2 linked regions of the Sagittula sp. P11 genome follow. The main gene of each other region encodes a partner of the protein of the gene in region 2 in a complex. Links are inferred from orthologs where the notes say so. Each region holds a gene or a part of one and is shown on either strand. Other genes may lie near its edges.

Evidence for each region. The genes of interacting proteins can lie anywhere in the genome.
Region 1: the proteins of groL (region 2) and metK are in contact, whole or in part, in a cryo-EM structure (PDB 8P4O), measured with the Escherichia coli proteins. The link is inferred for Sagittula sp. P11 from one-to-one orthologs.

Annotation. Positions count from the first base shown.
Region 1 is NZ_CP021913.1:1,440,469-1,443,863, forward strand. The notes cover bases 1-2,979. They hold metK (methionine adenosyltransferase), read right to left. Parts: upstream 2,092-2,979; coding sequence 910-2,091; downstream 1-909. Other genes in these bases: aroA (3-phosphoshikimate 1-carboxyvinyltransferase), read right to left, coding at 1-9; CDO87_RS07040 (tRNA (guanosine(46)-N(7))-methyltransferase TrmB), read right to left, coding at 102-815; lnt (apolipoprotein N-acyltransferase), read right to left, coding at 2,201-2,979. Also shown: more of lnt, read right to left, coding at 2,980-3,395. UniProt on the Escherichia coli protein: Catalyzes the formation of S-adenosylmethionine (AdoMet) from methionine and ATP.
Region 2 is NZ_CP021913.1:2,463,461-2,467,203, reverse strand. What follows is about bases 458-3,368. They hold groL (chaperonin GroEL), read right to left. Parts: upstream 2,780-3,368; coding sequence 1,136-2,779; downstream 458-1,135. Other genes in these bases: CDO87_RS11865 (co-chaperone GroES), read right to left, coding at 2,829-3,140; CDO87_RS11875 (hypothetical protein), read right to left, coding at 602-868; CDO87_RS11880 (gamma-glutamylcyclotransferase), read left to right, coding at 458-598. In the rest of the region: CDO87_RS11885 (ribonuclease HII), read right to left, coding at 1-6; more of CDO87_RS11880, read left to right, coding at 167-457; CDO87_RS11860 (PACE efflux transporter), read right to left, coding at 3,379-3,743.

The sequences.
Region 1 (3,395 bases), 1.0 Mb from region 2 along the record:
GGCGGACATGCAGCGTCTCCTGTCAAGATCGCGGCACTGTTAGCGCGGCACAGGTACGGGCGCAACGGCCCGTAGGGCGGGGCTGTGCGCCGCCTCCCCCCTTACAGCTTGCGGAACGTCAGGTAGTGCGGCACCCGGCCCTCGCGCAGGGCCTTCTGCTCGTACCGGGTGGAATGCCAGTCGGACCACGGACGGCGCCAGTCCTCCGGCGCCTCGGCCTCCCACGCGAACCCGGCCTTCGGGACCTCGACCAGCGCCTGCCGGACGTAATCGGGGATGTCGGTCGCCACGCGGAACTCCGCGCCCGGCTTCAGGGCGCGGTGCAGGGGCGCCAGATGCTCTTGCGTCACGAACCGCCGGCGGTGGTGCTTCTTCTTCGGCCAGGGATCGGGGTACAGCAGGAACGCCTTGTCCAGCGAGGCCGCCGGCAGCACGTCGAAAAGGTTGCGCACGTCGCCCGGGTGGACCGAAACGTTCTCGCAACCCGCCTCCCGCAGCTTGCCCAGCAGCATCGCGACGGCGTTCATGAACGGCTCGCAGCCGATGATCGCCACGTCCGGGTAGGTCACCGCCTGATGGACGAGGTGCTCGCCGCCGCCAAAGCCGATCTCCAGCCAGACGGGCCGGTCGCCAAACCGCGCCTTCAGATCCAGTGGGGTGCGCTCAGGGTTCACGTCCCAGTCGACCGGTCCCGGCGACAGGGCGCCCAGGTCTTCCTCGATGTATTCCACCTGGCTCGGGCGCAGGGTCTTGCCCCGCACACGGCCATAGAAGTTGCGCCAGGGCGCATCGGGATGTTTGTTCGACGTGGTCATGGCCGGGGCGTGTAGCCCCGCCCCGCGCAAAAGAAAAGGGGCGCCCCGCCGGGAACGCCCCCTGTTTGCTGTCCGTCGCGCGGAGGTGGCCGGGTCACACGGCCTTTGCCAGCGCCTCCGCCAGGTCGGTCCGCTCCCACGAGAAGCCGCCGTCCGGTTCCGGTGCGCGGCCGAAGTGGCCGTAGGCCGCGGTGCGCGCGTAGATCGGCTTGTTCAGGTCCAGATGCGTGCGGATGCCGCGCGGGGTCAGGTCCATCACCTTGGGGATCGCCCGCTCGATCGCGGCGGCGTCGATTTCGCCGGTGCCATGGGCGTCCACGTAGATCGACAGCGGCCGGGCCACGCCGATGGCATAGGACAACTGCACGGTGCAGCGTTCCGCCATGCCCGCAGCCACCACGTTCTTGGCAAGGTAGCGCGCGGCATAGGCCGCCGAGCGGTCCACCTTAGTCGGGTCCTTGCCGGAGAACGCGCCGCCGCCGTGCGGGGCCGCCCCGCCGTAGGTGTCGACGATGATCTTGCGGCCGGTCAGGCCCGCATCGCCGTCCGGCCCGCCGATCACGAAGGTGCCGGTCGGGTTCACCCACCATTCGGTGTCTTCCGAAATCCAGCCGTCGGGCAGGATCTCGCGGATGTAGGGCTCCACGATGGCACGGATGTCGTCGGAGGTCTGGCTCTCGCTCTCGTGCTGGGTCGACAGCACGATGGAGCTCACGCCCACCGGCTTGCCGCCCTCGTAGCGGACCGTAAGCTGGGACTTCGCGTCGGGGCGCAGGGTCGGTTCCGTGCCGTCCTTGCGCACCTCGGCCAGCCGCTTGAGGATCGCATGGCTGTAGAGGATCGGCGCCGGCATCAGCGCATCGGTCTCGTTGGTGGCGTAGCCGAACATGATGCCCTGGTCGCCGGCCCCCTCGTCGCGGTTGCCGCCACCGGTCACACCCTGCGCGATATGCGCGGACTGTTCATGCAGGACGTTGGTGATCTCCACCGTCTCGTGGTGGAACTTCTCCTGCTCGTAGCCGATGTCCTTGATGCAGGCGCGGGCGATCTCGTCGATGCGGCCCATGTACTCCGCCAGCTTGGCCTGATCGGTCAGGCCGACCTCTCCGCCGATGACGACACGGTTTGTGGTGGCGAAGGTCTCGCAGGCGACACGCGCCAGCGGATCCTCGGCGATGAAGGCGTCGAGGACGGCGTCCGAGATCCGGTCGCAGACCTTGTCGGGATGCCCTTCCGAGACGGACTCGGAGGTGAAAACGTAACTCTGTCGGGACATGGGGGGTGCTCCATTCGGGTTTCTCCGTCACGCCAGGAAGCCGTTGTGACGGGATTTGTTGGGCCATTTCTCAGGCCTTCGTTCGGGGTACGCCCGCCGGGGGAACGGGTCAATCGTTTTCTCTGCGCAATGCGATGCGATGGTGTCGCAGCAGGAGGCCCGCGAAGAGGAACAGCATGATCAGTACCGGCAGGTCCCCCGTCCGGCTGTAAAGCGTGACGCGCAGCGGCGGCGGCAGCGGCGCGTCGATGTAGCCCGCCTCGTTCAGCGGCAGCGCAGCCAGCACGCGGCCTGCACCGTCGATCACCGCCGAGACGCCGGTGTTCGCCGCCCGAAGCATCGGCAGCCCCTGTTCGATCGCACGGATGCGCGCCTGTTCGAGATGCTGGTAAGGACCGGAGAAGGCGCCGAACCACGCGTCGTTGGTGATCTGCATCAGCATGTCGGGCCGCGCCGGCGCGCGGTGCACGTCCTGCGGAAAGACCGCCTCGTAGCAGATCAGCGGCAGCGCGACCCCAAGCGGCCCGAGGTTCAGAAGCTCCGGCCCCGGTCCAGCGCTGTAGCCGCCCTCTGCCCGCGCCGCCAGCCCGGCGATGTTCCAGCGGGCAAAGACCGCCTTGGCGGGCATGTACTCTCCGAACGGCACGAGGTGATACTTGTCGTAGACCTGCCGCACGTCGCCCTCCGGCCCCATCAGGACAAGCGAGTTGTACCAGTTGCCGAGGTTCTCGCGCTGCAGCCCCACGACCACCTGCGCCGCACCCGCCGCATGGCTGATCTCGCCCAGTTCGTTGGCGGAGCGGTGCAGCAGCGTGGGCAGCGCCGTCTCCGGCCAGATCACAAGGTCGGGCCTGCTGTCGCCGTCCTTCATCGGGGCGGCGGTAAAGTCGACCTGGCGGCGATAATAGACCGGCACCATGTCGCGCTGCCACTTCAGGTGCTGCGGCGCGTTTGGCTGGACAAGGCGCACGATGGGACGGCCGTCGAGGTCCTGCAGCGGCGGGATCAGCGCCTGCCCCCCGCCGAAGAGCGCCAGAAGCGCCGTCACCCCGAGTACGGGCGGCAACAGCCGCATGTCGCGCCGAGGCGCCTCTGCCGCGAAAAGGGCTGCAGTGGCAAAGGTCAGGAAGGTGAGCCCGTGCGGCCCGACCAGCGACACCCACTGCACCGGCGGTACCGGCAGCCAGAGATAGCCCACCAGCCCCCAGGGAAAGCCGGTCAGGACGTAGGCCCGCGCCAGCTCCGCCGCTGTCCATGTGACCACCAGTGCCGGCAGGGCGCGGTGTTTCGCATGTCCCGCGCCC
Region 2 (3,743 bases):
CTCCATACTGGGGTTCAAAGCGCATGATGAGCCTTGCGGCAAGCGCCTCGATCCGCGTCGGCCGGTACGAAAAAGGCGCACCGTCGCGTAAGGAAAGGCAAACGGGGCTTCACCCATGGCCCCCGATTTCCTATCAAGCGGGACCCAGGCGGACGGAACCCAGACGATGACCCTACTCTTTGTATACGGCACCTTGACCACGACCGCGGACCATCCGATGGGCGCGCTCTTGCGGCGGCACGCGTCCTCTGTCGGCGAGGGCACGATCCGCGCGCGGCTCTACCTGATCGACGACCCGGACGATCCCGGCCAGAACGCCTATCCCGGCGCCCTGCCCTCTCCGGATCCGGACGACCGGGTGCATGGCGAATTGCACCACATCCACAACCCGGAGGCGGTCTTCGGCCCGCTGGACGATTTCGAGGGCTGCTCTCCCGACTGGCCCGAGCCGCATGAATACGTACGCCGAACCATCGAGGTCATCCTGCACGATGGCACGCGCCACGACGCCGAGTGCTACCTCTACACCTGGGACGTCAGCACGGCCCGCCCTATCCCCGAAGGCCGCTTTTCGGACGTGGCGCCGGACGTGCGCTGACCCTCAGACCACGGCTGAGATCAGCGAGAGCACGGCAACCTCTGCGTTCACGCCGCGCGCCGTCATCCAGATGTCCAGCCGGGCCTGCTCCTCCGTGGACAGCTGCAGGAGGATGGGACGGCTGTTGCCGGGGGTGACATCGACCTCCCAGCCCGCCTCTCCGTCCAGCGCGCGGCGCAAGGCCTGTCGCGCGAGATAAGCGAGGGGGAGGAACTGCGCGGAGGTGGACACCAGACGCTTTCGGAGTTCGTCCGGAAGACGCAGCTCCATCGCTTTCCTGCTATCCCGACGACTCATGAACGCGTCCCATTCCGTGCTGCAGCAGGATAGCCAGAGGGCGCCGGTTTCGCGAGGGGAATTCCCCTCAGGTTTGTGCGTCAGGCATATCCGAAATGCCGGGCAACGCAGGGGAGCGCCCCGAACCATCTTCGGTAGGGCACTGGAGCAAGGGCCACGCGCATTCCCTAATGCGCCCGGGAAAAAGAAAAGGGCCGGTGAAACACCGGCCCTTCCCTGAATTCATCTGCAGCGGGCAGATTACATCATGCCGCCCATGCCGCCCATGTCGGGCATGCCTGCGCCGGCGCCTGCGCCTTCTTTCTGCGGCTTGTCGGCCACCATCGCTTCGGTGGTGATCAGCAGGCCTGCGATCGAAGATGCGTCTTCCAGCGCGGTGCGGACGACTTTCGCCGGGTCGATGACGCCGAACTTGAACATGTCGCCGTACTCGTCGGTCTGCGCGTTGTAGCCGAACTTCAGGTCGGTCGATTCACGGACCTTGCCAGCCACCACGGAGCCGTCGACACCCGCGTTCTGCGCGATCTGACGCAGCGGCGCTTCCAGTGCGATGCGCACGATGGAGATGCCGCGGTTCTGGTCGGCGTTCTGACCTTCCAGACCGTCCAGCGCCTTCGCACCCTGCACCAGCGCCACGCCGCCACCGACGACAACGCCTTCCTGCACGGCTGCGCGGGTCGCGTTCAGAGCGTCGTCCACGCGGTCCTTGCGCTCTTTCACTTCGACTTCGGTCATGCCGCCGACGCGGATGACAGCCACACCGCCTGCCAGCTTGGCAACGCGTTCCTGCAGCTTTTCACGGTCGTAGTCGGAGGTGGTCTCTTCGATCTGCGTACGGATCTGGGAAACGCGTGCCTCGATCTCGGACTTCTGGCCAGCGCCGTCGACGATGGTGGTCTCGTCCTTGGTGATGGAGACCTTCTTGGCGTTGCCAAGCATGTCCATGGTCACCGACTCGAGCTTCATGCCGAGGTCTTCGGAGATCACCTGGCCGCCGGTCAGGATCGCGATGTCCTGCAGCATGGCCTTGCGACGGTCGCCGAAGCCCGGTGCCTTCACGGCTGCGATCTTCAGGCCGCCACGCAGCTTGTTGACCACGAGGGTCGCCAGCGCTTCGCCTTCCACGTCTTCCGCGATGATCAGCAGCGGCTTCTGCGACTGGATCACCTGCTCGAGCAGCGGAACCATCGGCTGGAGCGAGGAGAGCTTCTTCTCGTGCAGCAGGATCATGCAGTCTTCGAGTTCTGCGATCATCTTGTCTGCGTTGGTCACGAAGTAGGGGCTCAGGTAGCCGCGGTCGAACTGCATGCCTTCGACGACATCGGTCTCGGTCTCGAGGCCCTTGTTCTCTTCGACGGTGATGACACCCTCGTTGCCGACCTTCTGCATCGCGTCGGCGATCTGACGGCCGATCTCGGCCTCGCCGTTCGCGGAGATGGTGCCGACCTGTGCGACCTCGTCGGAGTTCTCGACGGTGCGGGCCGCGTTCTTGATGTGCTCGACGACCTTGGCGGTTGCCATGTCGATGCCGCGCTTCAGGTCCATCGGGTTCATGCCGGCTGCAACGGCCTTCATGCCTTCCTTGACGATGGCCTGGGCCAGAACGGTCGCGGTGGTGGTGCCGTCACCGGCTTCGTCGTTGGTGCGGGAAGCAACTTCCTTCACCATCTGCGCGCCCATGTTCTCGAACTTGTCTTCCAGTTCGATTTCCTTGGCCACGGACACACCGTCCTTGGTGATGCGCGGCGCGCCGAAGGATTTGTCCAGAACCACGTTCCGGCCTTTCGGGCCAAGCGTCACCTTCACGGCGTCGGCGAGGATGTTCACACCCTTCAGCATCTTGCTGCGGGCGTCGGTGTTGAATTTCACGTCTTTTGCGGACATTCGAAAGTCTCCTGTTTCAGAAGTTGTCGTTGGAAATCAGAACCGGCGTTCAGGCTGCCTTGGCAGCCGCGTCATCGGTGATGATGCCCAGGATGTCGCTTTCCTTCATGATCAGCAGCTCTTCGCCGCCGACGTTGACTTCGGTGCCCGACCACTTGCCGAAGAGGACCTTGTCACCCTCTTTGACGGCCATATCGATCAGCTCGCCGCTGTCCTTGCGTGCACCTTCGCCACACGCGACAACCACGCCCTCTGCCGGCTTTTCCTTGGCGCTATCGGGGATGATCAGGCCACCAGCAGTCTTTTCGTCCGATTCTACGCGACGAACCAGCACGCGGTCATGAAGCGGTTTGAATGCCATCTTCGAGTCTCCTAGCTCAAAGTTACAACCTTGGCCCCTCGTCTTCGAGCGGGCCGTTAGCACTCAAGTGGAGAGAGTGCTAACGGCGCTGAGGTAAGGAACCTGCCGAGTCGTGTCAACATGAGGTGAAGAGATTTTTTGTGCGATTTCCGGGCGGGCGGGCCTGTGGCATCGCATTCAGGGGACATATGCAGAACCGCCCGCCGAACCAAGCCCGTGCGGCGGAAGACCGCGCAGATCAAGGGCGCCGGATGTCCGCCGGGATCGGGAAGACCGCGTCATAGGCCCAGTTGTAGGCGACCGTGAAGCCGAAGTAGAAAGCGGTCAGACCGATGTCCATCAGCAGCGCCTCTCCAAGGGAAACGCCGAGATAGAGCGCCATGAACGGGACAAGCAGGCACGTCAGCCCGACCTCGAAGGCCACCGCATGAAGGATCCGCATGGGCACGGTCTTGCGCAGCGGGCGCCCTGTCCGCACCAGCATGTGGTCGAACCCGAGGTTGAATAGATACGTCCAGCCCATCGCGATGAGGCTGCTGATCACGGCAACCACCCCGAAATGCCCGACCGGCACGGCGAACACCGCGCCGCCCAGCGGGGCGA